DNA from 4 places in the Dasania marina DSM 21967 genome. Region 2 is predicted to be linked to each of the others. Evidence: predicted binding sites of a transcription regulator. Region 2 holds the regulator's gene; each other region holds the start of a gene.
The links. The regulator sigma-54, encoded in region 2, starts transcription at its own class of promoters, with help from an activator protein. The targets are predictions, from matches to a motif close to TGGCACANNNNTTGCNNT.

Region 1 (8,073 bases), on a different contig from region 2:
TTATATGGGCGGCGGCGTACTGTTTGCCTTATTTACCCTGACACTTACCTGGCTATGGCAGCGTAAAGCAACTCACTTTACCTTTGTCACGGCCGCACTAGTCTCTACCGTCTGGCTATTATTAATCGCCACCCACTACAACCACAGCGCCCTCTCTCTGGGCGACATGTTGATTATAGAAATTTGCCGGTATGCCGCCTGGATCACCGCCATACTGGCAGCGCTTAAGTTCGCCACCGGCCAAGAGCTGCCTAAGAAGTTTTTTTACGCCATACATAGTTTATGGGTCGTAGCGCTCACCTTCATATTACTGCTCAACCTCTTTAGTGCCAGCACGCTAAACGACAGTAGTATCTTTATTTGGGTCAACCTGCTGCTCTCCATAGTCTGCCTCATCTCCGTAGAGCAGCTATACAAAAACGGCAGCTCACTGCGCATTATTAAACTCTATAGCTTGGTACTAGGTAGCATCTTTGCCTACGACATCTTTTTGTTTGCCTATAGCCTCATCTTCAATGTCATCGACGTGCAATTATGGCAGGCACGTGGCGCTATCAATGGCTGCTCGGCGCTGCTAATGACTATAGGCGCGCTCACACTCAGCACGCCCAGCACCACTACCCGCATTGCCATCTCTAGGCCCGCGGCTTTTTACACCACCAGCATGACGGTTTCCGGTGCATTTCTCGCCATCATGGCCACGGGCGGCTATTACCTACAACTCTACGGTGGCACATGGAGCAGCATTGTTCGCACGCTCATTATCTTCTTTGCCATCATCTGCACGGTCACCTTATTTATTTCACAAACCTTGCGCTCCCGGCTCAATGTATGGATTAACAAACATTTCTTTCGGCACAAATACGATTACCGGGTCGAATGGCTAAAGCTGATCAACGCGCTATCACGCCCATCCGACAACCAGGACTTTCAGCTTACCGCCGTGCAAACCTTGGCCTCCATATTCAAAAGCCCCAAGGGCGGGTTATGGCGCCAACAGGACAAGACCTTCACGCTAGCCGCCAGCTATCAATTAGAACTGCCCTCACCACCCCCTTCCGAGCCGGTAGACAGCGAGTTCTGTCACGCCCTAAAAGAACACGAATGGGTTTTTTCACCGCGCTCCCCCGACCAAGGTAAGATTAGCGAGCTCAATGCCCTACTACCTGAGTGGATAGCCGCCATCCCCGACCTATGGCTGGTAGTGCCGCTGCTCACGGAGAAGGACCTATTAGGCTTTATCATTTTAACCGAGCCCGAAATTGATACCGGCATTACCTGGGAAGACCTAGACCTGCTCAAAACCGTGGGGCGACAAGTCGCCAGCTATCTGGACAGGCACCAAGCAGCTGAGTTACTGGCAGAATCTAGGCAGTTCGACGCCTTTAACAAACTTTCAGCCTTTGTGATGCACGATCTCAAAAATCTCATAGCCCAACAGGCATTAGTGGTAGAAAACGCCGCCAAGCACAAAGACAACCCCGCCTTCATTGAAGATGCCATCAACACCATCGATAACTCCGTCACGCGCATGCACACCCTACTGCGAAAACTACAGCAGGATGAACCCAGCGAATACCGCACCGTAGACCTAGATGCCATTTTGGTAGACGTGATTAAGAAATGTCAGCCACAAAAGCCCATGCCCTCTATACACCGAGAGTGCGCCGGCCTAAAAGTCAGCGCCGACCCCGATAGCCTGCTAATGACACTGGTGCATATCGTCAAAAATGCCCAAGATGCCACAAGCCATACTGGCTTTATTGATGTAACCTTAGTCTCAGAAGAAAACTTTGCTATCATCACTGTCGAAGATAATGGCTCGGGGATGAGCCAAGACTTTATTAACAATTATTTTTTCAAACCCTTTGCAACCACCAAATCAGGCAAAGGCATGGGCATAGGCGTATACCAAACCAAAACCTATATAGAGTCCATAGGTGGCACGGTAGCCGTTGAAAGCACCGAAGGATCCGGCACGCGATTTACGGTACGCATACCCACCGTAAAAGCGTAACAATAATGAATTAAGTAGCACCAAAAGCTGACCCAGCACTATGAGCAAAGACATACCTAAAACCTTATTAATAGTCGAAGACGACACCGGCATACAAAGCCAACTGCGCTGGCACTTTGACCAATTTCATGTGGTGATTGCCGGCGACCGGCAAGAAGCCATCGCCGCCGTGCGCCAGCACGAACCCGCGGTTGTTATACAAGACTTAGGCCTACCCCCTGACGACGAGGGCGTGGAAGAAGGTTTTAAATGCGTACAAGAGATTACCAAACTCGCCCCCAGCACCAAAATCATTGTCGTCACCGGCAACCACGACTATGAAAACGCCGTGCGGGCAGTAGCCCTAGGCGCCTACGACTTTTACCAAAAACCGATAGACACCAAAACCCTAGACCTTATCGTTCACCGCGCCTACAACATCTTCGACCTAGAGCAAGAAAACGCCAAACTGCAAGAGTCACAAAGCGCGCCGCTGTCGGGCATTATTACCGCCGACACGCAAATGCTAAAACTCTGCAAAACTATAGAGAAAATAGCCCCCACCACCGTTACCTGCACCATCCTAGGTGAAAGTGGCACCGGCAAAGAAGTCTTCTCCCGCGCCATACACAACGCCAGCCCACGCAAAGAGTTTCGTTTTGTCGCCATCAACTGCGCCGCAGTACCCGAAAACTTGATGGAGAGCGAACTATTTGGCTATGAAAAAGGCTCTTTTACCGGCGCGGCCAAAAAAACCTTGGGCAAGGTTGAAACCGCCCATGGCGGCACCTTATTTTTAGACGAAATAGGTGACATGCCGTTAAGCCTACAAGCCAAGTTACTGCGCTTTTTACAAGAGCGCGTCATTGAACGCGTAGGCGGCCGCGAAGAAATACCAGTAGACGTTAGGGTGATATGCGCCACCAATAAAAACCTAGAAGAAATGGTAGCCGAAGGCACCTTCCGCGAAGACTTATTTTATCGCATCTGCGAAATGGTTATAGACCTGCCGCCACTGCGCGATCGCAGCGGCGATAAAATACTCCTAGCCAGGCACATACTGGTCCGCGTTGCCAATGAGCAGCATCGCAATATTACCGGGTTCACCCCCGATGCCGCGCAAGCAATAGAAGCCTATAATTGGCCTGGCAATATACGCGAGCTCGAAAACAAAATTAAACGCGCTACTATTATGTGTGAGAGCAAACAAGTCTCCGCCGATGACCTAGGCATTACCACCCAAGAAAACTTCTCTATCAACTTGCGGCAGGTGCGTTACAGCGCCGAGAAAAATGCGATTAAACTCGCTATCTCCATGACCGATGGCAACTATTCAGCGGCAGCCAAGCTATTAGGGGTCACCCGCCCCACGCTGTATGATTTGGTAAAAAAATACGACATATAACAATGATCATTAATAAATCCAAGGCAGGGAAAATGAACATATATCATTTACCAACAATCAAACGGATTGTTGCGGCAACTATTATTAGCCTTTCTATAGCGAGCTGCGGCGGCAGTGAAGACACCAGCGCCACAGTGGCCTCACACCTAGAAAGAAGTGAAGCCTACGCAAAACAAGGCCAGTATCGCGCCGCCATCATTGAAGCTAGAAATATCATCAAAAAAGACCCAGCCAACAACCTTGGCTTTGAACAGTTAGCGAAAACGCTCAATGAAGTCGCCAGCTACAGAGGTGTAGTCTCTAGCCTAGAGGCGGCCCCCGGCCCATTATCAACCGACAGCCTTCTATTAATGGCCCAAGCCTACGCGCATTTAGCAAAGTTCACGTCAGCCAGCGAGGCGCTAGCAAAGTACAAAGCAAACAAAGGCACCCAATGGCCGGTTACCGTCGACATTCTTGAAGCTAAAATTGCCGCAGGCCAAAACCAAAGCGACGTTGCCCACCAGCTTATTAACAAGGTCATACTAGCAAACCCCAATAATCCAGACGCTGAAAATACACTGACACAGCTGTATTTAAAAGAAGGCAACTTTACCGCAGCCCTTAACAGCAACAACAAAACCTTAAGCCATAGCCCCAGCAACCCAGAGGCCCTATTCCTATCCGCTAACCTCGCCTACCAAAAAAACGATCTAGCAAAAGCTGAAGAGCAGCTAACCAATGCCCTTATTGAACTGCCAGAAACCGACATTATGCTGCCCATACGTGTAGCCACGCTTAGCCAACTGGCGAGAGTGCTCACCGAGCAGGGCCGCTCATCAGAAGCGCTGATATACACCAAACTACTGGCTGAAGCCAACCCAGAGTCAACCCAAGCCAGCCAACAATTTCAACAGGCATTAAAACTGCTAAAAGAGAACGAGCTGGAGCAGGCGGCACTGTTACTCGCCGAAATAAACGAAAATTACCCCAACAACGAAGCCACCTCTATTTACCTGGGTTTAATTAACTTACAACAAGGCAACCCAGAGCAAGCAGACGCATTTTTTGGCCATAATATAGATGCAGAATCAGCCAACCCACAGCTAATTCAAGCTATTGTAGCCACCAAACTACAGCTACAAAAAATTAATGAAGCATTAGATATATTAGAGCAAGCACTAAAAAGTAACCCCGACAATATCGAACTACAAAAAATTTATGCCATCACCGCCTTAGACTCTAACACCCGCAAAAACAAAGGTGTCGTGCTACTAGAAAAGCTTATTGCGCAAGACCCCAGCAATGCCGAGCTACAGGCCACATTAATTAACCACTACCTTAATAACAACAAAGTAGAAATTGCCTTAGCCAAACTAGAGCATATGCTAAAAGAGCACCCCGACAACATTCAGTTAACCAGCCTTTATAGTGATGCATTATTAAAAGAAGGCAGTAAGGCTGAAGCCCAGCAAGCCATAGATGCACTATTAGCCAGCAGAAACCGTGATGCCGAATCACTTATTGTTGCAGCCAGGCACAGCATCAAACTAGAACAGCCGCAGCAGGCCAACAAACTACTGACTCAAGCCCTAAAAGCATCCCCCAACAACATAGAGGCCCTCAGCATATTAGGCGGCTTGGCCCTCAGCAGCAAAGAAAGCGACCTAGCTAGCGGCTATTTTCAACGCTTCATTGAAGCGGCCCCTAACAACCCAATAGGTTATAGAGGCCTGTTAACGGCTATGGCGCAACAACAACAAACTGAACAAGGCGTTAAAAAAATTCAGCAATACAAAAAAATATTCCAAGACAAAACACAAACACCACAATATGTTTTGGCGGAATATTATTTAGCTAACCAGCAGCTAGACATAGCCGCCAAGGAACTACCGCAAAACGGTAAATTACAGCAACAAACGGACTACCAACGCAAAGTTACCAGCCAAGTGCTGTACCAACAATTCAAATTATCCGTGTCGCAAAAACAATGGCCGCAAGCACGCAAACAGCTGATGCAAACCATCGCGCTAACACCCAACAATGAAACACTCACCGCCGAACTTATCAACCTTGAGACCCTGCAAGGTAATAACAAAGAAGCCGAAGAGTTAATTGAGCTAGCCAAGCAGCAGTTCCCCAATAACACCACCATCACACTGGCTGAGGCCAACTTACTGTCCAAAAACAACAACAACCAAGCCGCCATTACTCTGCTAAACAACGCCTGGGACAACAATCCCGACCCGCGTATAGCTACCGCCATGACAGGTTTAAGCCCCGCTAACTCGGATGAACGTAGCGTCTGGTTAGCAAGATGGCTAAAACTGCAGCCTCAAAACCCAACACCGCACTTTGTTGCCGCCAGTGATGCCCAGCAAGCCGACAACAAACCACTGGCCATATCCCATTATCAGCAAGTGGTTGCCGTGCAAGCAAACAACATAGCAGCACAAAACAACTTGGCGTGGTTATATTTCGAAACCAAAAACCCCAAAGCCTTAACGCATGGCGCTATTGCCGTTAAACTCGCACCATCAAGCCCCGCCGTGCTAGATACCTATGGCTGGATAGAGTGGCACATGGGGGACAAGGCCAAAGGTAAGGCTGCACTCAAAAAAGCCGCCGAGCTAGCGCCCGACAACGAAGAGATACAAGAGCACTACCAGCAAACACGTTAACCCTCGCTAGCCCCCCGCCATAAACTACCCAGTACGCCGAACCCGCGGCATACTGGGTAGCGCTACAAGCCATAAGTTATTGCCCCCTACCTTAAGCACGTTAATAATGTAAACGCCTTCGTCAAAATCTAGCGGCAAGCATCAATATCTCAAACCCATATAAAGCCTAGTTATAAATACAGATACTCCTTAAAAGAATCGGTAAAAATAACGGTAATGCCACGTCGAAATAACTTACAACCCCCGCCCAGCCTCAAACAGCAACAGAAGCAACCCATTGTAAAATCTAGAAATATTTTTGGCGGCACGCTATTTGCTAATTAGTAAGCAGCCTACAAGCCGTTACCGCATTACTGGCAAGGAAGCAAAACAACAACCCTTAAGCTGTAAATAGTCATTTCCTGTTGGTTTATAAAACAATTTTGGGAGCAATAAAATGAAGAACAAATTATTCAAATATGCTGTTATCGCAGGCGCAGTTGCTGCGTCCTCTGCGGCATCAGCGCTTACTATCGGCACTATCCCCATGGGTGCAAGTAACGAGTTTCTAACTAAATTTTCTCTCGGCAATGTAGAAGGGCTTTATGGTGCAAACCTTTGGCTTACTGGCACCTCAAACATAAAAGTTGAGTATTTCGGTGCAGAAGCAGCGTTCACCAACTCTTTTAGTTTTGGCGGCTCTAATGTGGCGACTCATACCGGCGCGGGCGGCAACACGTTTGTTGATAGCCCCGCTGCCGGCCTTGGCGCAGAAGATGCTTTAAGCTCTACAACCTTTCTTGGCGTCAGTGCAGGGCTATTAGATTTTAGCTTTTTTATTAACAGCAACGCACATGAAGTTAAAAACGGTGCCAACCCTGACGACGCCATTGGCGCAGGCGATAGAAACTTTTTCGTAAGCTTTGATAATAATTACATGCTGGATACCACCGTCAATGGTTCAACAGCATTCGGTGGCACATCTGTATTTCTATTCTTAGATGACTCAGGTGCAGGCCCTGATGATAACCACGATGACATGGTGGTTCGCTTATCTATAGACGGAGGCAGTATTTTCGTACCTGAGCCCGGCTCTTTAGCATTACTAGGCTTAGGCCTAGCAGGCTTAGGCTTGAGCCGCCGCAAAAAATAAGGGTTACAACCAACTTAAAAGGCGAGCAGTGCTCGCCTTTTTTTATGCGCCTCTAGTTAGCACTTACTTCTAAGCAAGAACGAGAACAAAAACAAAACCCTGCCCTGCCCCCCTAGCCTCAAGGCTGTTACTCAAGCACAACGCTTTTATAACCTCACCCTCATAGATTACTCGTCCCTAGCCACTACTTAGTAGATAAAGGATCAAGGGCTCTCATCGCTACCGACAGCTAGTAGTTATTGCCAAGTAAAGCCCAAGCTACCCCTCATACGCCCCTAAACCTGTCGGCATTATTTACATCCCTCATTTTAATAACACGGGGAAATAATAGAAAACCGCTATAAAACAATAAGATACAAAACATGGCACCATACGTGCTTTATACTAATCACAACAAATTTAAGACAATGGTTCACGCTGAGCCACCAAACAGAAAACATAAGGATTAGACAATGAAGTCAATTAAATTACTTGGTGTAGCACTTGTTGCAGCACTATCTTTTAACGCCAACGCTGCCCTAATGGTTGACGGCGGCACTGATATGGCCGTTGTTGCCAACAATGACCTAGTTACCGGCACTTACAACATTGGCGGCAACCTAAAGTTTGACGACATGTATTCAGCTGTTAAGTTTACCTACCTAGGTAAAGAAGCTGCCTACAACAATGACTTTAACGCCTACGGCAACAGCTTAAACAATATTGGTAACAGTGTTGGTGACAGCTTTACTGCTTCGAATGTTGGCACCACTGGCGCTACCGACCAACTAATGGGCTTTAACTTTTACTCTAACAGCGTAACTGCTGGCATAGCTAATGGTGCTAACCAGCCATATAACTCATTTCAATCTTTCGCCATCATGCTTGATTACACCTTTGG
Region 2 (8,073 bases):
GGGTTTCGCTAAAGCGCTTGATGAGCTTGTCATTGTCGGCGTCTAGGTAGATGACTTCTATGCTTACGCCGGGATGATCGCCTTCTATCATCAAGGTGAGCGCGCTTAAGTCGCTGCTGCTATTGCGGGCGTCTATGCACAGCGCAACTTTATCCCCTGAAGGATGGCCGCCTTGTTTAAGATGGGTGACTAAATCGGGAATCAGCGCTACCGGTAAATTGTCTATGCAGTAATAGCCTTCGTCCTCTAAGAGGTTGAGGGCGCTACTTTTGCCTGAGCCGGAACGGCCGCTGATGATAATTAGCCTCATAGTGCTCCTGTGTGGCTGTTATTAATGACTGTGGTTTATGACTATAAGCTTAAATAGCAAAGGGTTTATAGCTAAGCGTTAATGGCTATATCAAACAGCTCTTGGCTGGTTTTGGCGTTGCGCAGTTGCTGGCAAAATTCGGCGGTGCTGAATAATTTGGCCAGGGTAGCTAGCACCGCTAGGTGTTCATCCTGCGCTTCGTTAGGCACGATAAGTACAAACAAGATATCTACGGGCTCACCGTCTATCGCGTCAAAGTCTACCGGCTGTTCTAGTTTAATCAACGCGCCGGTAATGCTACTGCAGTTGTCTATGCGGCAGTGGGGTATGGCTATGCCGTGGCCTAGGCCGGTGCTGCCCAGCTGCTCGCGGGCAGTGATCTTGTCGCATAAGTCCTCACTGTCTAGCGAAACTATATCCTGACATATAAATTGGCATGTAGTTTCTAGAACGCGTTTTTTGCTGCGCCCTTCGGCACCACAGAGGGTGCGCTCAAGGGTAAGAATGGAGGATAAAGACATAGAATTTCGCGATTACTGTGTGAGCGTGCTTGGGGTTAATGGGCTAATAACTTTTGACTTTTTCTTTATGTTTAATCAGTTGGCGGTCAAGTTTGTCGGTGAGCGTGTCTATCGCAGCATACATATCTTCAGACTCTGAGACAGCGAATAAATCGGCGCCAGCAACATGGACGTTAGCTTCTGCTTTTTGGCTGAGTTTTTCAACGGTTAAAGTGACATTGGTGTTAGTTATTTGATCAAAATGGCGTTCTAGGCGGGAAAATTTGCTGCTGACGTAATCTCTAAGGGCTGTAGTAACTTCGACATGGTGACCGCTAACATTAATTTGCATGGCTGGCTCCTTCTGACAGGGTTAAAAAGTAGTGCTGCACGGCGTGCGGACTCTTTAATTGAATAGGGAGGAAGTGGCTCCCGTCTCTTTCAGCTTAGCGTAATTTTGGCAGCCTGTTTAGTTCGCCTGCTAAGAATCTCGTCGCTGTGTCGGTAGTTTTTTAAGTGTTTGATTATTCAGCTTAAACCAGCCGCTTGCGCTCATTAGAGGGCGGTATATTAAGCGACTCGCGGTATTTGGCTATGGTGCGGCGGGCCACTTTGATGCCCTGTTCGCCCAGTAAGGCGGTAATTTTACTGTCACTGAGTGGTTTTTTGGTGTTTTCGGCGGCTATGAGTTTTTTGATCAGTGCCCGTATCGCGGTGGAGGAGCATTCGCCGCCGGAGTCGGTGCTGACATGGCTGGAGAAAAAATACTTGAGCTCAAAAATACCTCTGGGCGTATGCATGTATTTTTGGGTGGTGACCCGCGAGATAGTGGATTCGTGCATTTCTACCGCCTCGGCGATGTCGTGCAGTACTAAAGGCTTCATGGCCTCGTCACCGTAATCCAAAAAGCCGCGCTGGTGCTCGACGATGCGGGTGGCCACTTTCATCAGGGTTTCGTTGCGACTTTGTAGGCTTTTTAAAAACCAGCGCGCCTCTTGCAAGTTGTCGCGCAAATAGTTGTTGTCGCTGCTATTGTCGGCGCGCTTAACCATGGAGGCATAGGTGCTGTTAATACTGAGTTTGGGGGCGGTATCGGGGTTGAGCTCGACGGTCCAGCGGCCTTTGATCTTTTTAACAAAAACATCGGGTACTATATATTCGGTTTGGCTGCTGGTAATGGTTTCGCCGGGGTTGGGGCTAAGGCTTTGGATAAGCACTAGTGCGGCTTGCAGCTGTGTTTCTTTGAGTTTGCTACGGCGCATCAATTGGGCGTAATCACGGTTGCCCAATAAGGCCAGGTGGCGAGTAGTGACAAGTTTGGCTTCTTTTAGCCAAGGGGTGTCGGGAGACAGCTGGTTGAGCTGTATCATCAAACACTCTTGTAAGTCAGCTGCAGCCACCCCCGGCGGGTCAAATTGCTGTACCCGGTGTAGTACTGCCACCACTTCGTCCAGCTCTAGTTCGGGGTATTCTTCGCTAAAACCGGAGAGTATATCTTCGGGGGTTTGGGTGAGCCGGCCATTGTTGTCTACGGCATCAACTATAGCCATGGCGACGGCTCGGTCCAAGTCGGAGAGTCGGGTCAGGTTGAGCTGCCAGTAGAGGTGATCTTGTAATGATTCTTCGGCGCTGTTGTTGGCGTCAAAGTTATAGTCGTTATCGCCGCTGGCTGATGAGCCGTTACTGCTGGGGCTGTTATTGGTGTAAACGTCATCCCAGTTGGTGTCTACCGGTAGGTCGTCGGGGATGTTGTTTTCAGCCCAGTCACTATCGGCATCGGCGGCGGTGCTGTCGGCTTCTTTGCTGGTGGGTTTTTCGTTGGGTTGGCTGAGGTCTACCAGCTCGGCTTGCTTATCGCCTTCTTTGGCTGGGCTGTCGGCTTCGCTTTCTTCGTTCACCTCTAGCATGGGATTGCTTTCTAAGGCTTGTTGTATCTCTTGCTGTAAATCTAGGGTGGAAAGCTGTAATAGTTTGATCGCTTGCTGCAACTGCGGCGTCATGGTCAGCTGCTGGCCAATTTTAAGTTGTAGCGATTGTTTCATAGTGACTAATTATTACTTTTCCGCACAAGGAAGTCGCGCCAGGTGGGTGGTTTTACCCTTGGTGCAGGCTATTAATGCCAGTGATTAATGAGGACAACTTAAGGCCTAGTGTAGTTTATGCAGGTTCTTATAGGCAATAAGAAAGCAATATTTATACCGCTTTTTTTATGGCTATGCACCACAGTAGTTTAAAAGCTGCACAGCTTATAAAACAAACTGGTGGCCCAGATAAATATCCCGCACTTTGCGGTTATTGAGCACGGTTTCGGGTGAACCTTCGGAGATGATGTGACCATCGCCGACGATATAGGCTTTTTCGCAGATGCTAAGGGTTTCTCGCACATTGTGGTCGGTGATTAGCACCCCTATATTAAGGTTTTTTAAATGCTTAATAATGTTTTTAATATCGCCCACCGAAATGGGGTCTACGCCAGCAAAGGGCTCATCCAATAAAATAAATGCCGGTTCAGTCGCTAGCGCGCGGGCGATTTCTACCCGGCGGCGTTCGCCCCCCGATAAGGCCATGCCCAAGCTGTCGCGTATATGGGTAATGTGCAGCTCTTGCAGTAACTCTTGCTGTTTAGCTTTGCGTTGTCGGCGGCTTAAGTCTGCGCGGGTTTCCAGTATGGCCATAATGTTGTCGGCCACGCTGAGCTTGCGAAAGATAGACGCTTCTTGGGGTAGGTAGCCTATGCCTTGTCTAGCGCGGCCGCCCATGGAGAGGCCGGTGAGGTCTTTATCGTCCAGGGTGATGCGGCCGCGGTCTGCGGTGACTATGCCCACTATCATGTAAAAGCAGGTGGTTTTACCGGCACCGTTAGGCCCTAATAAACCGACGATTTGGCCGCTTTCTACGGACAGTGAAACATCTTTAACCACTTCCCGGCCTTTGTAGGCCTTGGCTAGGTTACTGGCTAACAGCGTCGGCATGGCTATCCTTTAGGTCGGTTTTGGGGTTGGTATGATCGTCGGTTGGTGCGCTGGCCTTGTCATTGCCTGTTGTGTTGGGCTGTACCGTAGGGGTAGGTGTTGGGGTAGCTGCAGAAATAGCTGCAGGGGTGGGCGCGTCTACGGCGGTAGCTGACACATCGTCGCTTACGGGGGCTGGTACGGATACGGGCTCTGGTTCAGGGGCTGGCTTAGGTTCTGATTCAGACTCTGATTCAGGTTTTGGTGCTGGGCTTGGATTGGCTATAGGTGCAGACATGCCATTGGTCTCCGCGCTATCGATTTTGCGCTTGGGCTCTAGCACCATATTAACCCGGCCGGTGCTGCTGGCGGCTTCGCTGCCCTCTTGGCTGCCAGCTGCTTTCACTTGCGCGGTGTTGGTGTTGTAGTCTATGCGTTGGCCGCTAAGGCTGGAGGCTCCTTGGGTTAGTGTGGCCTGGTTTAAAAAGACGATGGTGTCGTTGCTGAGTTGGTACTCTATGGTTTCCGCCTGCGCTTCTACGGGCGGCTTTTCAGCTTCGTTTTGCTGGCTAAAAAAGGCCAGCTTACCTATGGCGACGATACGGGTGACCGAGCGATCCTCGCTAAACACGGTAACAGTGTCGCCTTTAATATGCAGGCTGCCCTGTACCATCACTACGCTGCCGTTATAGAGGGTCGTTTCTTTGCCGTCGACGATGCGCTGTTCGGCAGAGTCTGATTGTATGGTGATGGGCTGGGCACGGTCTTCTGGCAGGGTCCAGCCTGAGTTGCTAAATAGGGTGCTAATGAGGCTGAGCGCCGCGGCGCTGAGTGGTATGTGTAGCTTACGGCGCTGCATGATAGTGGCCTGTTACGTTTTTTTTCAATAGAGTGTGCTCTTGGGTTAAGTCCGTTCTAATACCGGTGGCGGTAGTCGTGCCCTGTGGGCTAGTAATAGTGACGGCTAGATTATTCTCGGCGATTTGTTTTTTGGGATAGATATTTAGTGCGCTGGTGCTGAGCTGGTAGCGCTGGTCGTTGCTCAATACAATAACATTATTTTTTAATGCTACCTGCTGGCCCTGTTTCGTTACTATGCCTGAGTCTGCAGTGATCTGCCATGTCAGTTGCTGGTCGGTGTAAAAGTGCATCACCGGTAGTTGCAATATGCTGCGTTTGCCCTTGGCGTAGTTGTTAAGGCTTTCGGCTGTCAGGGTATGCGCTAATTGGCCTTCGGCATTAAAGCGTTGGCTGTGTATGTCGCGCATAAAAATTTCAGGTTCTTTGGGTGTGGCCTTTTTGCTAAAGCTGGGGGTGGAGCCGGATTCGGTATACAACCACAAAAACATTAGCAGTAAAGCCAGAGCGATACTGGTAATGACGAAGTGTTTTTGTTTGCGACGCAGTAAAGTCATAGTGTGTGGGCTAAGCCACTCCCGCCTTTAGTAAGTCGTGTAAATGTACCGCGCCGACGGGGTGTTTATGGCTATCAACTACAGCCATGGAGTTGATTTTGTACTCGTCCATTAAGCCCAGCACTTCAGCGGCTAACATGCCGGGGCTGGCGGTTCTTGAGTTGACTGTCATCACCTCGTCGATGCGGGTGCTGTGTATGTCTATGCTGTGATCCAGGGCGCGGCGCAAATCGCCATCGGTAAATAGGCCGATTAAGATATTCTGGGCATCCACCACGGTGGTCATGCCCAAGCCTTTGCGGCTGACTTCCAGTAGGGCATCGCTAAGCAGAGTGCCGCTTTGCACTTTCGGTATTTGCTCGCCGCTGTGCATAACATCTTCCACTTTTAATAATAGCTGTCGGCCCAGTGCGCCGCCGGGGTGTGAAAAAGCAAAGTCTTCAGCGGTAAAGCCGCGTGCTTCTAATAGGGCTATGGCTAGGGCGTCACCCATTACCAGTGAGGCGGTGGTGCTGGAGGTGGGTGCTAGGTTAAGCGGGCAGGCTTCTTGCTCTACGCTTACGTCTAAATTGGCATCGGCGGTTTGCGATAAGATGGAGTCCGGGTTGCCGGTGATGGTGATTAGCGGTATCCCCAAGCGTTTTAACAGCGGTAATAAGGTGACGACTTCAGCGGTGGTGCCGGAGTTGGATAGTGCTATCACCACATCTTGCGCGGTAATCATGCCCATGTCGCCGTGGCTGGCTTCACCGGGATGGACAAACATGGCCGGGGTGCCAGTGCTAGCTAGGGTGGCGGCGATTTTAGTGCCTATATGTCCAGACTTACCCATGCCAGTGACGACGACGCGGCCCTGGCATTGCAGCATGAGTTCGCAGGCCTGATCAAAGTGCTGATCTATACGGTCTACTAAGCTGGCCACGGCATCGCGCTCTATCTTAATCGTGCGCAGTGCGGAATCTTTAAAAGAGATAGTCGTCATGGTGTGGCTTATCCGTTAATAGGGAATAGCAGATAGTAATAGGCTGCGTACGCAATTAATAGCGCCGCGCCAGCTAACCTACCTAAGTATTGAGTCGGTAATAGGGCGGTAGCATTGCTAGCCTGTAGTTTGTTGCGCGCTCGTTTGGCCCAGATATAGTGGCCATAGAGTATGGTTGCTAATAATAGCGTGATGCCAGCCATGCTCATATAGTCGCGAGTAAATACCTCGGCGCTTAAAGCGGTGGGGCTAATCAGTGCTGGCATAGCCATTACGGCAAGCAGGTTAAATAGATTGGAGCCTACGATATTGCCCAGCGCTATGTCGTGGTGGCCTTTTAGCGCGCTGGCGACAGTGGCGGCCAACTCGGGCAAACTGGTGCCCACCGCGACTACGGTTAAGCCTATAATTAGCTCGCTAACCCCTAGCTCTATAGCGACTATTTTTGCCCCCCATACCAATAGTTGTGAGCTGGCAATGAGCAGGGCAAAGCCCACCACAAACAGCAGCCAGGCTTTAGCTGTGCTCATGGTGGGTATGTGTTCAATATCGGCCTCATGTTCGGCATCGGGCTGGTGTGATTTACTGGTGACCAAAATATAAAAAATAACCGCCAGCGTAACTAGTAAAATAACGCCGTCCGACCAACTTAAATAGCCATCGTATAAGCAGTAGCTGGCGCCTATAGTGGCAATTAATAGCAGCGGCATTTCGCGTTTTAAAATAGTTAGGGCGATGGGGATGGGGGCAACTAGCGCGGTAATTCCCAACACCATACCTATGTTAGCTAGGTTGGAACCTAATGCATTACCCACTGCCAAATCACCTGCCCCCTTTAAGGCGGCGCTAATAGAGACGATAATTTCAGGGGCTGAGGTGCCAATGGCGACAATGGTTAACCCTATCATGATGGGAGCCATACCCAGATTTTTGGCGATGGCGGCGGCACCTGCAACAAATTGGTCGGCGCTCCAAATTAAGCCTGCAAATCCGATAATGATAGCAATACTGGCTTCTAGCATGGTGTTCCTATGGGTAGTGAATGGGGTGAGTGGGTTTGTTTAGGGCGGCCATTATATAGGGGTTTTTACTAAAGGTAATCGCCACTGTGGTAATTTTGGTATTTAAAAGAAAAGTTATTGTAGTGTATTTGTGGCAACAGAATGCTTTTACCGCGCTGCTTTTTTCGTTACATTGGCAGCCATTCATTATCAGGAGAAAATCATGAGGGTTTTACAACGCGTGTCAGTGGCTATTACGTCACTGTTATTGATGGTGAGTGTGGCTGCGGCGGCACCCTTAAGCGCTCATCAAACCGTAGAGCAAACCACTGACAAAGTGCTGAGCTTAATCGATGATGCCAACGGTTATTTTGAAAGTGATCCTCAGCGTTTTTATAGGGAAATAGAAAGCATATTAGATGCTGTGGTCGACTTCGATAGTTTTTCCCGTGGTGTTATGGGTCCCTATGCCACTAGAGAATATTACAAACAGCTAGGTTCGAATAAGGCCAAGGATGCTTTTAAAGGCCAAGTTCGGCGTTTTGCCGGAGTGTTCAAGCAGGGCTTGGTGCAAACCTACGCTAAGGGCTTGTTGGCCTTTGGTGGTACCCGCACTGAAGTCGTCCCCCCCGCAGCAGATGACGGCAATGATGGTAGCACTACTGTTTTGCAAAAAATCTACGGCTCGGCGGAGAAACCCTACGAGGTGCATTACAAAATGCGTCAAGACAGAGATGGTTCTTGGAAAATACGCAACGTAACTATAGAAGCGGTTAATTTGGGTTTGGTGTATCAGGGCCAATTTATCTCTGCCGCCAAGCGTTATCAGGGTGACTTGGATAAGGTGATCGATAATTGGTCGGTTAAGCCTGCCGGCCAAGAGACTGCAGTACAACCGCCGTCACAACAATAGC
Region 3 (8,073 bases), on a different contig from region 2:
TGGGTCATCATCATTGCACTACTGGGCGCGGGGTTTCAGCAATGGTATGAGGATCAATACAACCCCAATCAACAACCTGACAGCCAATACCAACAAGGGCTTAGGGAAGTCATACTCAAACCCAACCACCAGCATCACTACCTAGTCAGCGGCACGATTAACCAGCAGGCCGTGGTGTTTTTATTAGATACCGGTGCCACCCACGTTGCCGTGCCTAGCAGCCTAGCCCAACGTCTGCAATTAAAACGGGGACGACAGCAGCAGGTAACCACCGCCAATGGCATAGCTACCGCCTATAGCACCGAAATCAACAAGCTCAGTTTTGGCAACATCACCCTGCGCAATGTTAAAGCCAGCATTAACCCCGGCATGAATGGCGATGTTATTTTGTTGGGCATGAGTGCTCTAAAACAATTAGAATTTAGCCAAAAAGGTGATCTGCTAATACTGCGGCAGTAAACCTAAGCTGCTAGAATAGTTAACCTTTACTCGCGAAGCATAAACACTGTTATGAGCCTACCGCATTACGCCCAGCACGATTTAACCAGCACCGTACGCCACGCCTTAGCAGAAGATATAGGCGACGGCGATATTACCGCGCAACTCATCCCCGCTGCTGAGCAAGCACTAGCCCGTGTTATCACCCGCGAACAAGCCATTATTTGCGGCCAGGCCTGGGTAGACGAGGTGTTCAAACAAGTAGACCCCAGCGTTACCGTTGACTGGAAAGTGAGCGACGGCGAACTCGCCCAACCCGATCAAGTGTTATTTGAATTAAGCGGTTCTGCTAGAAGCCTACTCACCGGTGAGCGCGCCGCCCTCAACTTTTTACAGCTGTTGTCAGGCACCGCTACCACCTGTAAGCATTACGCCGATATAGTCGCGGGCACCACCGTAAAACTCTTAGACACCCGCAAAACCATACCCGGCCTGCGCAACGCCCAAAAATACGCCGTGACCCAGGGCGGTTGCTTTAACCACCGCATAGGCCTATACGACGCCTTTTTAATTAAAGAAAACCACATCGCAGCCTGCGGCGGCATCAACAACGCCGTTAACACCGCCAAGCAACAAGCCCCAGGCAAGCTGGTAGAAATAGAAGTCGAAAGCCTAGAAGAGTTAAAACTAGCCTTAGATGCAGGCGCCGATATCGTCATGCTGGACAACTTTACTTTAGCCATGATGCGTGACAGTGTGGCGCTAACCAATGGCAAAGCTAAACTAGAAGCCTCGGGCAATGTGACTGATGAAACCTTACTGCCCATTGCCGAGACTGGGGTGGATTATATTTCTATTGGGGGTTTGACTAAGCATTGTCGGGCTGTTGATTTGTCTATGCGGTTTGTTTAATAAACCCGCCATGCCCCGAAAGACTGACAATGTTATTACCTACGCAGCCTTGCTGCGCTAGACATCATCAGAGAAATACCAACCGTAACCATTATCTACATTCCGAAGGTGACAACTGAGCAGGTAATGTTCCAACTGTACCGACAGCAAAAACAGAACCCGCAGAGCGGCATCGCCAATTGATAACGCCATTTGCTGGCGTAAACACCACAGTAGCATCAGGCAACAGTGCTGGCGTATTTACTCCTCCCGCAAACGGTGTTAAATATAGAATTTGCCCTACAGCTGTGCCCACTCGCGCTGTGTATATTATTGCCAGCTCACCTGTTGCTGGATTAATAGTCACATTAGACACGTTAACCGTATCTGTAAATACTGGCGCATTTGCACTATATCCCGCTGCAGAAAAACGTCCGTTGGCGTGAATTTCCGATACATTTATTTTGAATGGAACAACCAAAACTAGCCCCTCTGCGGCACGAGTCCGCCTAGTATAATCTTGATATGCAGGCAAAGCAGTTGCGGCCAAAATACCAATTATAGCAATAACTATCATCAACTCGATTAATGTAAAGCCTCTGTAATGATTAACGCTCATACCCACCTCCACTCGACCCCATTTATAACACCAACAACAATGAATATTAGCTGCCATCAGCATTCACTCTATTAAACTATCAAGACTCATCATATGGATTAACGGCGATATACGATGCTCGCTCCAAGTCTTTATCCATATATATTTCAACCCAAACGCCAAACCGGTGTTTAATGGGTAGCCAGCTATACTCCATATTCGCCACTTCTTTAAACAACGCACCCTCACCCAATTTACTCTTAACAATTTCTTTTAACCTAGCGGATGCATACGCCGCAGCTATAACCTCATCGTTGCCGCAAGGACGATAATATTTAGGATAATGTTGAATATCTTTCCCTTCTACTGCCGAAAATAACAATTCACTTTTTTCGTCTTTATCTGTTGGCGCGTCAACACATACTCTTTTATATCCCGACCAACTCAACCGCGAATATTCAGTATATTTCGCAGCCTTTAAATCCACCTCATCAATTTCAACGGCTGCTATCACCTCTATGCGGTCTTTAACAAACACTAAATAAACAGGCCGTGACAAAGCAACCGCATACAAACCATAAATCAACGCGGCTAATTGAATAGACAACACAATCGCATAATCTCTAAACAGCTCTTTTTTCGGCTTGGCGGGGTTATATATCACCAGAGAAATTACCGGCCCCAATAACACCTCACACATAGCTACAAATAAAAACAGTTCTAGGCCTCCGAGCATGCTAGAAAACTCACCGGGATACCAAACATAAAACACTAACACCGCGGCACAAGAAACCACCAGCACAGATGCCAGTAGATGCAACAACGCCGCTTTAAGCTTTACTTTCAACACAATCAACTCTCAAATTTTAAGTACAAAAAAGGCGCCGAAGCGCCTTTACATACTAAAAGATAACTATATTAACGACACTCAGAAGGAGCCAAGTTAGCTGGTAAAGTACCGGCTGTACCTACACCAAATACCGAATTTAAAGCACGACATCTCCAACCAATATTACCTGCGGCAGGGGTAAAAGCAGCAGTTCCCACAGGCAAGGCTACCGGAGCCGCAACACCACCAGAGTAAGGCACTAAGATAATAGTTTGAGCGGCCGCATTACCTACACGCGCAGTAAACGTTACCGTCACATCACCAGTAGCCTCAGTAATAGCAATACCCGCAACATTATCAGTCGCATTAAACGCAGGTGAGTTTGCACTATAACCAGTCACTGCCGTCCAAGCGCCATTGGCATGTAGATCTACTACATGTAATTTAAATGAACTAGCAAGTGCTAAACCTTCACTTACGCGGCTACGCTTAGTGTAGTCTTGGTAGGCAGGTAAAGCCGTTGCCGCCAAAATACCGATGATCGCAATAACAATCATTAATTCAATTAGGGTAAAACCCTGTTGTATTTTCTTCATTGTGTTTCTCCTAAGATAACATTTACTTTATTGAGATCAGCTGACCTCATTAAAACTTTTCAGTGCCTTTCACCACTTGAGCATTTACAATTCAAGTCGCGTGCCAACTACGCAAAGCCGCACTATCAGAACTAAAAACTAGTTGAAAAATAAGGGATTACAAGCAAAAACTGGAGTTTTGTTTAAATTATAGTAGCCTTATCAACAACCATGCTTTAATGGGCTTTTGTTTCAAAAACAACAACATTGTGACACTTTTTGTCAGCAACAATACCTAAACACAACACAAACACGTTTAAAGTAGATAATAATATGAACACCCAAGCACCTATTGCGTTAAACGGTTTAGCCAGGCGGCTAGTTAGAGACGGCGCCCTAAGCGAAGAGATAGCCCAAAAGGCGCAGCAAGAGGCGGCCAAAGAGAAGCTCCATTTTGTTAGCCACCTAGTTACCAATAACTATTTGGATAGCGCCACCATAGCCGAGGCCGCCGCCGATGAATTTGGCGCGCCCTTATTTGACCTCTCCGCTTTTAATAAAGAGGTTATCCCCAGGGAGCTAATCGACATCAAACTGGTGCAAAAACACCACTCGCTACCGCTGTTTAGACGCGGCAATCGCCTATTTATTGCCGTATCCGACCCCACCAATCTGCGCGCCCTGGACGAAATCAAGTTTCACACCGGCATTAATACCGATGCGGTATTGGTTAATGAAGAGCTGTTAGCCAAGGCCCTACACGACTTTATAGAAGCCAACGATGAGCCCCTAGGCGGCTTGGGCGACCTCGATGATGCAGGCCTGGAAGACCTAGACATAGAAGCCGTGGACGAAGCTGGTGGCAAAGACGATAAAGCCGGTGACGGCGCTGATGAAACTCCCATCGTGCGCTTTGTTAACAAAGTACTTATCGATGCCATTAAAAGCGGCGCCTCCGATATACACTTTGAGCCTTACGAAAAAAGCTACCGGGTACGTTTTCGAACTGACGGCATATTACAAGAAGTCGCCCGCCCGCCCATGTCTTTAGCCGGTAGGCTATCATCACGCTTAAAGGTTATGTCGCAAATGGATATCTCTGAGCGCCGCCTGCCTCAGGATGGCCGTATTAAAATGCGATTATCCAAAAAGCGCGCCATCGATTTTCGGGTTAACACCCTGCCCTGCCTATTCGGCGAAAAAGTGGTGCTGCGTATCTTAGACCCCAGTAGCGCGCAGATGGGTATAGATGCGCTGGGCTATGAGCCAGAGCAGAAAGAGCTGTATATGCAGGCGCTCAACCAGCCACAGGGCATGATTTTGGTAACCGGCCCTACCGGCAGTGGTAAAACCGTATCGCTATATACCGGCCTCAATATATTGAATCAGCCCGAGCGTAATATATCCACCGCCGAAGACCCGGTGGAAATCAACTTAGAGGGCATTAACCAGTGCCATGTTAACCCCAAGGTGGGGCTCACCTTCGCCGAAGCGCTGCGCTCCTTCCTGCGCCAAGATCCCGACATTATTATGGTAGGCGAGATCCGTGATTTGGAAACTGCCGAAATCTCCATTAAAGCGGCGCAAACCGGCCATATGGTTATGTCTACCCTGCACACCAATAGCGCCGCTGAAACCATTACCCGTTTGATGAATATGGGGGTAGCTGCCTTCAATATCGCCACCTCGGTTAATTTAATCATTGCACAGCGGCTAGGTCGCCGTTTATGCTCCCACTGCGCAGAACCTACCGAAATACCTAGAGAAGTGTTATTAGACGAAGGCTTCCTAGAAAGTGACTTGGAAGATATTACCCTAATGAAAGCCGTAGGCTGCGACAAATGCACCAATGGCTATAAAGGTCGTGTCGGGATTTATGAAGTCGTTCGCATTACTCCCGCCCTGTCTCAGATTATTATGGACGGCGGCAACTCTATAGAAATTGATAAAATTGCTAGAAAGGAAGGCTTTAATGACCTGCGGCGCTCGGCCTTACTAAAAGCCGCTCAAGGTTTAACCAGCTTAGAAGAAGTTAACCGCGTCACCAAGGATTAATCGATGGCAACCACAATAAAAACCAGTACCTTTATCTATAAAGGCACCAATAAACAAGGTAAAGAGGTTAACGGCCAAATACAGGGCTCTAACCAAACCATGGTTAAAGCCCAGTTGCGCAAGCAGGGGGTGATAGCCAAATCGGTTAAGAAAAAATCCAAGCCCCTGTTTAGTGCTGGCAAAAAAATAAGCCCTGCCGATGTCGCCATCTTTACCCGTCAGCTTGCTACTATGATGAAGGCCGGTGTACCGCTGGTGCAGAGCTTCGACATAGTTGCTGAGGGTTTAGACAACCCCTCTATGCGCGACTTGGTGCTAGAAATCAAAAACGATGTTGCCTCCGGCTCTGGCTTTGCCCCCTCTATCGCCAAACATCCCAAGTATTTTGATGAGCTATTTTGTAGCCTGATAGCCTCAGGTGAACAATCCGGCACCCTGGAAACCATGCTGGATAGGGTAGCTACCTATAAAGAAAAATCGGAAGCCTTAAAAGCCAAAATTAAAAAGGCCATGACCTACCCTATTGCTATTTTGGTGATTGCCTTAGTGGTTACCGCATTACTGTTAATTAAGGTTATCCCACAATTTGCTCAATCATTTGAAAGTTTCGGGGCTGATTTACCTGCTTTCACCAAAATGGTTATGGGGCTATCCGACTTTGTCATCGCATGGTGGATGATTATTCTGGTAGGCATTATAGGCTCGGTATTTACTTTAAAAGAGGCTATTAAACGCTCGGAAGCCGTATCGTATGCTGCCGACAAAATCATCTTAAAAATCCCCATAATCGGCGATATTATTTTCAACTCTATTATCGCCCGCTTTGCCCGTACCCTATCAACCACTTTTGCTGCCGGCGTACCTTTAGTCGACGCACTAGAGGCGGTAGCCGGCACCGCTGGCAATGTTATCTACAAAGATGCCATTATCAAAATTAAAGATGAAGTCACCACCGGCACGCAATTAAATCAAGCTATACGCGCTTCCGGACTATTCCCCAGTATGGTGTTGCAAATGGTGGCCATAGGTGAGGAGTCCGGCGCTCTAGACACCATGCTAGAAAAAGTAGCCACCCATTTTGAAGATATAGTCGACAATATGGTGGACGGTATGACAGCCTTACTCGAACCCATCATCATGGCTATTTTAGGTGTGCTGATAGGTGGTTTGATGATAGCCATGTACCTACCCATATTCATGCTAGGTGCCGCAATCTAAACTATGCAAACACTCATAGAGTTATACCCCTTCTACCCCGCGTTATTGATCAGCGGGGTAGTTATTTTAGGGCTACTAGTAGGTAGCTTTCTCAATGTGGTGATATACCGCTTGCCGGTGATGATGGAAAAAGAATGGCAGTCGGAGTGCCGCTATATTCTTGAATTGGCGGAAGTTGGTGCAGATGAAAAACCCGAAAAGTTTAATCTCGCTTTTCCTAACTCCCACTGCCCCAACTGCAAAAAAGAAATTAAGCCCTGGCAAAATATCCCTGTCATCAGCTACCTGCTGCTAAAAGGTAAATGCGCCCGCTGCCAAAACCCCATATCTTTACGCTACCCCATTATAGAGGCCGTTAGCGGCTTATTATCGGGCATACTAATTTGGCAGTTGGGTATGGGTTACGAGTTAGTAGCCGCGCTATTACTAACTTGGGCCTTAATCGCCCTCACCATGATAGATGCCGACACCCAGCTATTGCCCGATCAAATCACTCTACCTTTATTATGGTTGGGCCTGATCTGCAACGCCTTTGGCCTTTATACCAGCTTAGAAAACGCACTCTGGGGAGCAGTTTTTGGTTACTTAAGCCTATGGACTGTGTACTGGGTCTTTAAGCTATTAACCGGCAAAGAAGGCATGGGCTTTGGTGATTTTAAATTACTGGCAGCACTGGGCGCGTGGATGGGTTGGCAGAGCCTGCCTATCATTATCTTGCTGTCATCACTGGTGGGCGCGATTATTGGTATTGCATTAATGCTACTCAATAATAAAGGCCGCGACACTGCCATACCCTTTGGCCCTTACTTAGCCATCGCCGGCTGGATAGCCTTTTTGTGGGGCGACCACATCACCCGCAGCTATTTACAGTTTGCCGGCCTGCAGTAAAAGTGAGTACATCGCGCCCGTTAATCATTGGCCTGACTGGCGGCATAGGTAGCGGCAAAACCGCTGCCAGCGATTATTTTAAGCAGCTGGGCATAGATATTGTTGATGCGGATGAAGTGGCGCGGCTCGTCGTCGCCAAGGGCAGCCCCGCCTTGGCGCGTATCAGTGAGCATTTTGGCAGCAGCATTTTACGTCCTGATGGCGAACTCAATCGCGCTCAATTACGCGATATTATTTTTCAAAGCCCCGAACAAAAAACCTGGCTAGAGCAACTACTACACCCGCTAATTCGCTTAAACATCACAGAGCAATTAGCCAACGTTAGCAGCCCCTATACTCTCTTTGTATCGCCTTTATTATTAGAAACCGATCAACAACAACTCTGTGATCGCATACTAGTGATTGACGTACCTGTCGCCTTGCAACTAGAGCGTGCCAGTAACCGCGACAATAACAACCGCGAACAAATACAGCGCATTATCGACAGCCAAACCTCTAGGCAAGAGCGCCTAAAACTTGCCGACGATGTGATCGATAACAGCGAGGATGTTGCCGCACTGCAGCAAAAAATTGCTACACTA
Region 4 (8,073 bases), on a different contig from region 2:
TCCGCCCTGTATGCGCCGCTCTAGCATTTGTAAGGAAATATGGTAAGCGTCGTCAATACTGATATCTGCGTATCGTTCAGTCAGTGGTTGCAGGGTGCGGCGTTCAGTCATCGCGGCGTACAGTTCATCACCGCAGGCCAGTATTTTAGTTTTATCCATAATGTATAAGTCTCTGTCAGGGATTGTCGGCTTCGGACAAAAAGTCCAGTACCAAGCGGTTAAAGCGAGCAGTGTGTTCGATTTGGGTCCAGTGGCCACAGTGGCCAAATACATGGAGTTGAGCGTTGCCAATCCACTGACTTAAGGTGAGGCTGGTTTGTAGTGGGATTACCTGGTCTTCACGGCCGTGAATTATCAATGTTTCATGGGGCAGGGCGCGAATATCTTGTTCAGCACTAGCCAAGGCATCGACCCAGCGTTGCCTAGGGGCGGGGAACATGGCGGCAAAAGCCTCCTGAAAGCCCGGTTGAATACTGGCCTGATACCGTAGCTCAGCCAGTTCGTCATTGACCAGGCTGCGGTCGTGGGCAAAAATATCCAACAGTGACTTCATTGCTTCGACGGAGGGTTGATAGCCCCAAACCGCATCTAAACCTTGAGTGATGTCAAAACTTACACCAACACTACCCATTAATACTAGGCGACGTATACGCTCAGGGTGACGTATTGCCAGTGCTAGTGACAAGGCACCACCAAAGGAGTTGCCGACTAAATCAGTTTGCTCAATACCAAGCGTGTCGAGAATAGCAATGGCGTGATTGACCCAGCGATCAACGCTGTAGTGGTTGTCGGCTGGCCTCTGGGTAAAACCAAAACCTATCATGTCTGGAGCAATCACTCGGCGCTGTTTAGCCAGTTCGGGAATGGTCAGCCGCCAGTTGGCCCAAGCGCTTACGCCGGGCCCCGAACCGTGGATCATCATTACTGGGTAGCCGGTTCCCTGATCATGCAGGTTGGTCATAATACCGTTGATATCAACCATGCGATCAATTTCAGGGTCGTTGGTTACAGCGCTAACTGTCATAACAAGGTTTCCTATCTGGATGTTTGTTGGGCAGCTATAACTTGATACAGATATTTTTAATTTCTGTATAAAACTCTAGCGAGTGCACACCACCTTCGCGACCTATACCGGATTCTTTGGCACCTCCAAAAGCTGTACGGAGATCACGCAAAAACCAGCTGTTGACCCAGACAATACCTGCCTCCATGGCCTCGGCAACGCGACAGGCTCGGCTGCTGTTTTCTGTCCATATGGTTGCTGATAAGCCGTAACGGGTATTGTTGGCTAGCGCAATCACTTCGGTTTCACTATCAAAGGGACGAATATGGCAGCAGGGACCAAAAATTTCTTCATTGACTACGCGCGCATCATCATTTAATCCGGTCCAAATAGTTGGTTCTATCCAAGCGCCATCGTTAAGCTCTGCGCCCATATCAGGTACACCACCACCAATCACTACAGTGGCACCTTCTTGTTTTGCCAATTGATAATAAGAGAGTACTTTGTCACGGTGTTTATGGCTGACCAATGGTCCAAAATCGACACTAGGGTCTTCAGGGCGGCCAAGCTTTAATTGTTCGACCCCCTCTTTCAGTCGTTGCACAAATTGTTCGAAGATAGGGCGTTCCACATACACACGTTCAGTACCGAGGCACACTTGCCCACAATTGACGAAGGCTGAACGCATAGTGCCTTCAATGGCTTTATCCAAGTCGCAATCAGCAAATACCAGTGAAGGGTTTTTGCCGCCGCATTCCAGCGACACATTACGTAAGCCTACAGCGGCCGATCGCATAATGGCTTCCCCCGTACGGGTTTCGCCAGTAAACGTGATGGCATCAACGTCGGGGTGGCCGCTTAGCATGGCGCCAGCAGAATTCGGGCCGAAACCGTGTACTACGTTATAAACACCGGCTGGTACACCGCATTCCTGCATAACTTCACCTAACAGTGTTGCTGTGGCTGGAGTTTCCTCTGAGGGTTTGACTACCACAGTGTTACCACAGGCCAAGGCAGGACCGACCTTCCATGTCATCAATAACAGGGGAAGGTTCCAGGGACTGATTACTGCAATAACACCTTTGGGACTGCGGTGACCATAATTGAGCGCGCCTTTGCCATCAGGTGTGTCCAGTTTAAAAGACTCTGTGGGGTGGTTGGCTAGGGTTTCAGAAAAGGCCTTGAAGTTAGCTGCGCCACGGGGGATATCAATATGCGAGGCGATTTTATGTGGCTTGCCGGTATCCAAGCACTCGGCCTGTAAAAATTCATCGAAACGTTCATTGATACGTTCAGCTACCCGGTCCAGCAATTGGATACGTTGTGCCTGCGTCATATCACCCCAGGGCCCTAGCAGCGCAGCTTTAGCCGCTGCCACTGCGGCATTAACTTCTGGTTGACCTGCTTCAGCTACCTGGCCGATCAAATGATTATCGACTGGACAGCGGTTTTCAAACACCACCTGACTGGACGATGCTGAAAACTCGCCGTTAATAAAATGATTAAACTGTTTCATGAGGCTCTCACTTGGTATTGCTCAGGTTCACTTGAAAATTACGCCTAAAAACCGTTAGGTTGATATCAGGTCAACACCGTTAAAAAACGCTCGTTTAAAACCCGGTCATGATAAAAAATAGCCTTACCTAGCGCTTCAGTTTGCCAGGTTACTGTGGGGTGATCGGGATAGTGATAATCACCACCACAGAACACCTCGGTACGGTTGCCAGAAGGATCAAAGAAATAAATGGTTTTCCCGTGAGTTAGTCCGTGGCGGGTTGGGCCAATATCAATTGATACATCGTGCATAGAAATTAGGTCGGCAGCACGAAGCACGTCTTCCCAAGTTTCCAGTAAAAAAGAGCAGTGATGGAGCTTGCCGGGTTCGGGGTGTTCAATAAAGGCAATGTCATGTGCCTTGGTGCTGATAGATATAAAATGTGAGATGGCGGTACCGTCTGGTTCAATGACCTGTTCGGCAATATCAAACCCCAATACTTCACAAAATATTTTAGTGCTAGCAACAATGTCAGGGCCGTATATCAAGCAGTGGTCAAAGCGAAGTGCTTTCATACCTTTTAGACCACGTGGCCAAGCTTCGGGATTAATGTTTTCTACCCCCCATTTACCGGTTTGTTTTTTAGTAGCAAATAGTTCAAAACAGTGTCCACTGGGAGTATTGAATTGTACTCGGCGACCACAGTCTTTAAGATCGCCTGCAGGGACGTCAGTAACTTCGCAGCCATATTCAATCAAACCAGATCTCAGATTATCAAGAGTATTTTCATCCAAACACTTGAATGCCATAAAATCCATTCCAGGCGAGTCGGATTGTCGTAGAACCACAGAGAATTTGTCTACTTCAGTCCAGCCTTTTAGATAGACGCGACCTTGATCATCTCGATCCATCTCAATTAAGCCTAGAAGATCGCGATAATGTTTAAGGGCTTCTTCAATGTCCATTACTCGTAACTGAACATGTCCAGGTCGCATTACACCTTTCTTCATGAGTTATTCCTCTCGTTATTATTCTGGTTATATTTGTTTATGTGTTTCGTTATTTATCTGTGCTAATGATGCGCTGCTCACAAAGATCGGATTCTATTGTCATATCGCTGGAGGGAATTACTCGACAAGCAAGGGCCAAACCCGCGTGACTATCCTGTTCATTTATCTGTGTCTTGCTCATGGATTTGCAGGCATAGTTACCTGAAATAATCCGAATTTTGCATAAACCACAACCACCACAACGGCAACCCACCTTGATACAACGTTTATTGGCTCTTTCCATGGCTGCTAGTAATGTTTCTCCGGCAGCGCAGGAATAGCTATTATTTTTGTTAGCTACCAGTATCTGGTAATCACTCTTGAACAGGCTCTGATTGCTGCTGATTGCCATAAAAAATAACCATTTTTATTTTTGTGATTTATAGGCTGATTGCAGGTTGCGTGCCAATTTCTGGCAGAAGTTAATCTGAATCAATTACGAAGTAATAACACGCTGAAAATAAAGGGGTTTTTACAAAGGATATGTGCTGGCTGAGCAAGTTGGCATAAACGAATTAGTTTATAACGCTGGAGGGGTAATGAGCAGTACATCATTAAATGATGCACTCTACGTTAAATAATTGATCTGATGGTGAAGTCAGTAAGGTAGTTATCGGCGAGTAGTTTTTGGAAGAAAACCCCCGCGCCGATAACTAGTTAGTTAGCTTTGTTGTTTCTTTAGGCGGTAAGCCATCTGTGGACGAGTAATGCCCAGCAGGCGAGCAGCTTGGGCTATGTTACCATCGGTTTTGTTCATGGCATGCTTGAGTAATTGGCTTTCCAGTTCATCTAGGTTCAGGTCGTTGGCAAGTAACTGTTCGACAATATTGTCAGGTGCGGATTGTTCGTTGTGATCGTCAGGGCTAACCTCCCCTGTTCGGGTGGAGATATACATTGGATGAGAGGGCTCAATCAAGGATGGAAATAATGATTGCATATCGATGCTGTTATTATTGTCGGTCAGAATAATACCGCGTTCGATCATGTTTTCAAGTTCGCGAATATTGCCAGGCCACTTATAATTGGCTAGAGCTTGCATCGCCTTGTCAGAAACACCACTGGTTTTTTTATTGTACAGGGCGTGGTACTTTTCCAGAAAGTGCTCAATTAGCAGTGGAATGTCTTCTGTTCTCTGACGTAGTGGAGGGATGTATACAGGAAAAACATTTAATCGGTAAAATAGATCCGCTCTGAAACGACCCTCTTTGACTGCTTCATCCAAATTTTCATTACTAGCGGCTACTACACGAACATTAATTTTACGGGTTTTTATATCGCCAACGCGTTCCATTTCTCCCTCTTGTAAAACTCGTAGCAAGGTGGCCTGGGCGCGGGGGGAAAGTTCAATGACTTCATCTAGAAATATGGTTCCACCGTCGGCGCGTTCAAATTTTCCTTCACGTGATTCAGTGGCGCCGGTATAAGCGCCTTTGCGGACGCCAAATAATTCGGACTCTATCAAGTCTGGAGGAATGCAGGCACAGTTGACTGCAATAAATGCCTTGTCCGCACGTTCACTACTCAGGTGAAGCCCCTTGGCAACTACCTCCTTGCCGACGCCTGTTTCACCTTGTAATAGCACCGTTACGTTACTGCCAGAGGCACGTTTAATTAGGTGGCATACTTGTTTAAACGCGTCAGACTGGCCGACAGAGTTAATTAATAAATCGGTAAGCGGGCTGGTGTAGTCAGCAATTTTTTCCCGCAACGTAGATATCTCGTAGCGCAGGGCAAACAGTTCTTCGACGATGTGGTCAGGGAGTAATTGCCGTTCTAGTTCTTCCTGATCATCCCAGTCTTCAGCAAATTTTCCGACAATATGACAGTGGCCATGTCCTTGACCTCGACATTGTGTTTCTTTGAAAATTATTTTTCGGCCAACAAAGTAGGAGGAGAAACCACTAGCATAGCCTAATAGCATCCAGCAGATAGGCTCGGCGGTAATACCAAAATCAGCAGTATGGATATCTGATTCAAAAGAGCCATGCCAGTTAAATTCACTATAAAATTTACCGTTTTCTAGGTCAATATCGAGTGTTTCAAGCTCAGCTTTAACCATCCCTTTCAAACCGTGCAGCTGAGGACCAACCATAAAGGCTTCTGCTTTGGACATGTCAGGGCGTAATTTATGCGCTAGCTCCGCATCTTTTATACCGGATTGATAACCAAATCGCATTAAAAACCCTCTCGCCCGCTCAACCCCAAGAGTGGTAATTAGTTCTTTACGCAATGACCCCATAACAGAAGAGTGGATGAGCAGCATACGGTGCTCATCAAGCCATATCTTACCGTTCTGATAATCAAATTGAATTTTGTTGATTAAATCTTCAGGTGTTGGCATAGGCTGTTTAATTTTTTGAAGCATAGTTTTTCCCAAAAAATGTATTTTTTATTATTGATTTTAAGCCGAATTTAAATATCAGTTTTACTTATAAAAAACAACATCCTTGAATATACACCAAAGTGGGGAAGGTTGTTATTTTTGATAATAAAAATTACCAGTGGCGGCAGGCTGTCCAAATCATTAGTTTGGGCAGTTACTGTCACCATTTAATCACTTGTTGGCCGGTAGAGATATAGACTGACTAACAATCTATTTGATTTTTTTAAATGACCTAATTTATATCAGGCTGCGTATTTTTGTTATATAAAACAATAAGTTGTGTTTTATATGGTGAGTGTTTGTTGGGTTTTTTTGAGATCTGGCATAGCTATTGCTCTATGACTTACTAAGACGTTTGATAGCAGGAAGACGATAACAAGGTTTTGTTAACGATGACTAATAATAAGAAGTTAAGCGCTGTTAGACATTCTGAGATTTCTAATAGTCTTGAGCAATTTAAAAAATATATCCGAGTACGTAGCGCAGATGAAGCACGTTTTGTCGAATTCGATTTTGCTATTGATGATCCTTCTTTGTTTGTTGAGCTGGTACTGCCAAAACAAGCGTTCAAAGAATTCTGTGAAAAAAATAACGTAATATTTATGAGCGTTAAACAGATGGATGCTAACGATAAAGACTCAATAAAATGGCGTTATGGTGATGAAACATTGGTTTCAAATAACCATGACCGATGACAGGCTATAACTAACCGGAAACCCATAATATGTCTCTTGAAATAAAAACAACCACTTTGCAGACTAACAGAAATACTTATGCAAATATCGAACGTCGTTTCGGTGATAAGCCAGCCAGTCGCTATCAAGAGGCATCCTATGACTTACAGTCAACGGAGTTCTTTCACTGCAGGCCGCTATGGCAGCCGGAAAAAACAATCAACGACGAGACTCGTACCGTTATAGTTATGGAGGACTGGTATGACTTTAAAGATCCTCGACAATTTTACTACGGTGCTTACGTGCAGCAGCGCAGTAAGATGCAGGAAGCGGCTGAGAATAATTATGCTTTTTTTGAAAAACGTAAACTTGATCAATTGTTGCCCGCGGGTATAAAAGATAAGTTGGTTCGTTATCTAGTCCCTTTGCGTCATGTCGAACATGGCGCCAATCTCAATAATATGTATGCCTGTGCCTATGGTACTGGCACCACACTCACCCAAGCCTGTTTATATAACGCAATGGATAGGCTGGGTATTGCGCAATATTTGTCTCGAATCGGCCTGGTGCTGGATGGCCATACTGGAGAAACATTGGCAGAAGCAAAACAATACTGGATGGAAGCGCCAATTTGGCAGGGTCTGCGGGCTTATATCGAAGAGACGACTGTAACTGAGGATTGGTTTGAAGTATGGGTAGCGCAGGATGTTGTACTCGACACCTTGCTATATGACCTCTATTACCGTCAATTTGATCAATGGCTACATGCAAACGGCGCTCAGGATGTAGCTATGTTGACAGAGTTTATGCAGACCTGGATGAAGGAAAGTAATCGCTGGGTAGATGCGGTATTGAAAACGGTAAGTGCTGAATCTGACGATAACCGAGAGCAAATGGAACAGTGGTTAAGCAAATGGAAAGCAGCCGCGATTAAAGCTCTACAGCCTTTGGCTGAAGATTTACTAGGTAAAGATTCCCTAAACGATTCTGTCGCAGTGCTCGATAAGCGCCTAGATAAAGCCGCTTTATTTCGCTAATTGAAAGGAACATTATCCATGTCAAAAGTTTATATCGCACTACAAGATAATGATGAATCGCGCTATATCGTCGAAGCCATTGAGCAAGACAATCCTGCAGCAACTGTTATCCATAACCCGGCGATGATTAGAATAGAGAATGAAGGTCGCTTAGAGATCAATCGACATACTGTGGAAGAGATTATGGGGCGAGAGTGGAATATTCAGGAATTGCACTTGAGCCTAATTACATTGGGCGGCCACGTAGAAGAAGACGATGATTCGCTGGTGTTGCACTGGAATACATAAAAATCAGAGAGGTAGCAAGGAAATGACTGCAAAGAAATTAAGCCTAAAAGAAAAATACAGTTTATTAACTCGAGATCTTGACTGGGAATACAGTTACGCAGATAGAAAAAAGGCTTTTCCTTATGAGGAGTTTGAGGGAATAAA

Region 1: B067_RS22175 (PEP-CTERM sorting domain-containing protein) is a predicted target of sigma-54. The motif match lies at 6,364-6,381, and genes of this name have one in related genera.
Region 3: B067_RS0116730 (pilin) is a predicted target of sigma-54. The motif match lies at 3,441-3,458, and genes of this name have one in related genera.
Region 4: B067_RS0106010 (phenol hydroxylase subunit) is a predicted target of sigma-54. The motif match lies at 6,251-6,268, and genes of this name have one in related genera.

The regions. Positions count from the first base shown of each region.
Region 1 covers NZ_KB891587.1:96,768-104,840, forward strand. Annotated here, with positions in the region: gene prsK (XrtA/PEP-CTERM system histidine kinase PrsK) at 1-2,017, shown strand, start outside; gene prsR (PEP-CTERM-box response regulator transcription factor) at 2,058-3,401, shown strand; gene B067_RS0115645 (tetratricopeptide repeat protein) at 3,434-6,061, shown strand; gene B067_RS22175 (PEP-CTERM sorting domain-containing protein) at 6,498-7,193, shown strand; gene B067_RS22180 (PEP-CTERM sorting domain-containing protein) at 7,646-8,073, shown strand, end outside.
Region 2 covers NZ_KB891579.1:30,671-38,743, forward strand. Annotated here, with positions in the region: gene rapZ (RNase adapter RapZ) at 1-310, opposite strand, end outside; gene B067_RS0108990 (PTS sugar transporter subunit IIA) at 382-831, opposite strand; gene hpf (ribosome hibernation-promoting factor, HPF/YfiA family) at 875-1,162, opposite strand; gene B067_RS0109000 (RNA polymerase factor sigma-54) at 1,344-2,852, opposite strand; gene lptB (LPS export ABC transporter ATP-binding protein) at 3,057-3,782, opposite strand; gene lptA (lipopolysaccharide transport periplasmic protein LptA) at 3,760-4,620, opposite strand; gene lptC (LPS export ABC transporter periplasmic protein LptC) at 4,607-5,176, opposite strand; gene B067_RS0109020 (KpsF/GutQ family sugar-phosphate isomerase) at 5,187-6,158, opposite strand; gene B067_RS0109025 (calcium/sodium antiporter) at 6,167-7,180, opposite strand; gene B067_RS20010 (MlaC/ttg2D family ABC transporter substrate-binding protein) at 7,383-8,072, shown strand.
Region 3 covers NZ_KB891588.1:117,154-125,226, forward strand. Annotated here, with positions in the region: gene B067_RS0116710 (retropepsin-like aspartic protease family protein) at 1-459, shown strand, start outside; gene nadC (carboxylating nicotinate-nucleotide diphosphorylase) at 511-1,350, shown strand; gene B067_RS0116720 (pilin) at 1,442-1,948, opposite strand; gene B067_RS21460 (hypothetical protein) at 2,028-2,777, opposite strand; gene B067_RS0116730 (pilin) at 2,846-3,352, opposite strand; gene pilB (type IV-A pilus assembly ATPase PilB) at 3,665-5,386, shown strand; gene B067_RS0116740 (type II secretion system F family protein) at 5,390-6,604, shown strand; gene B067_RS0116745 (prepilin peptidase) at 6,608-7,492, shown strand; gene coaE (dephospho-CoA kinase) at 7,495-8,073, shown strand, end outside.
Region 4 covers NZ_KB891576.1:317,295-325,367, reverse strand. Annotated here, with positions in the region: gene dmpE (2-oxopent-4-enoate hydratase) at 1-159, opposite strand, end outside; gene B067_RS0106035 (alpha/beta fold hydrolase) at 176-1,024, opposite strand; gene B067_RS0106030 (2-hydroxymuconic semialdehyde dehydrogenase) at 1,059-2,519, opposite strand; gene B067_RS0106025 (catechol 2,3-dioxygenase) at 2,585-3,508, opposite strand; gene B067_RS19755 (2Fe-2S iron-sulfur cluster binding domain-containing protein) at 3,558-3,899, opposite strand; gene B067_RS0106015 (sigma-54-dependent Fis family transcriptional regulator) at 4,209-5,912, opposite strand; gene B067_RS0106010 (phenol hydroxylase subunit) at 6,323-6,625, shown strand; gene B067_RS0106005 (aromatic/alkene monooxygenase hydroxylase subunit beta) at 6,655-7,641, shown strand; gene B067_RS0106000 (MmoB/DmpM family protein) at 7,660-7,929, shown strand; gene B067_RS0105995 (aromatic/alkene/methane monooxygenase hydroxylase/oxygenase subunit alpha) at 7,952-8,073, shown strand, end outside.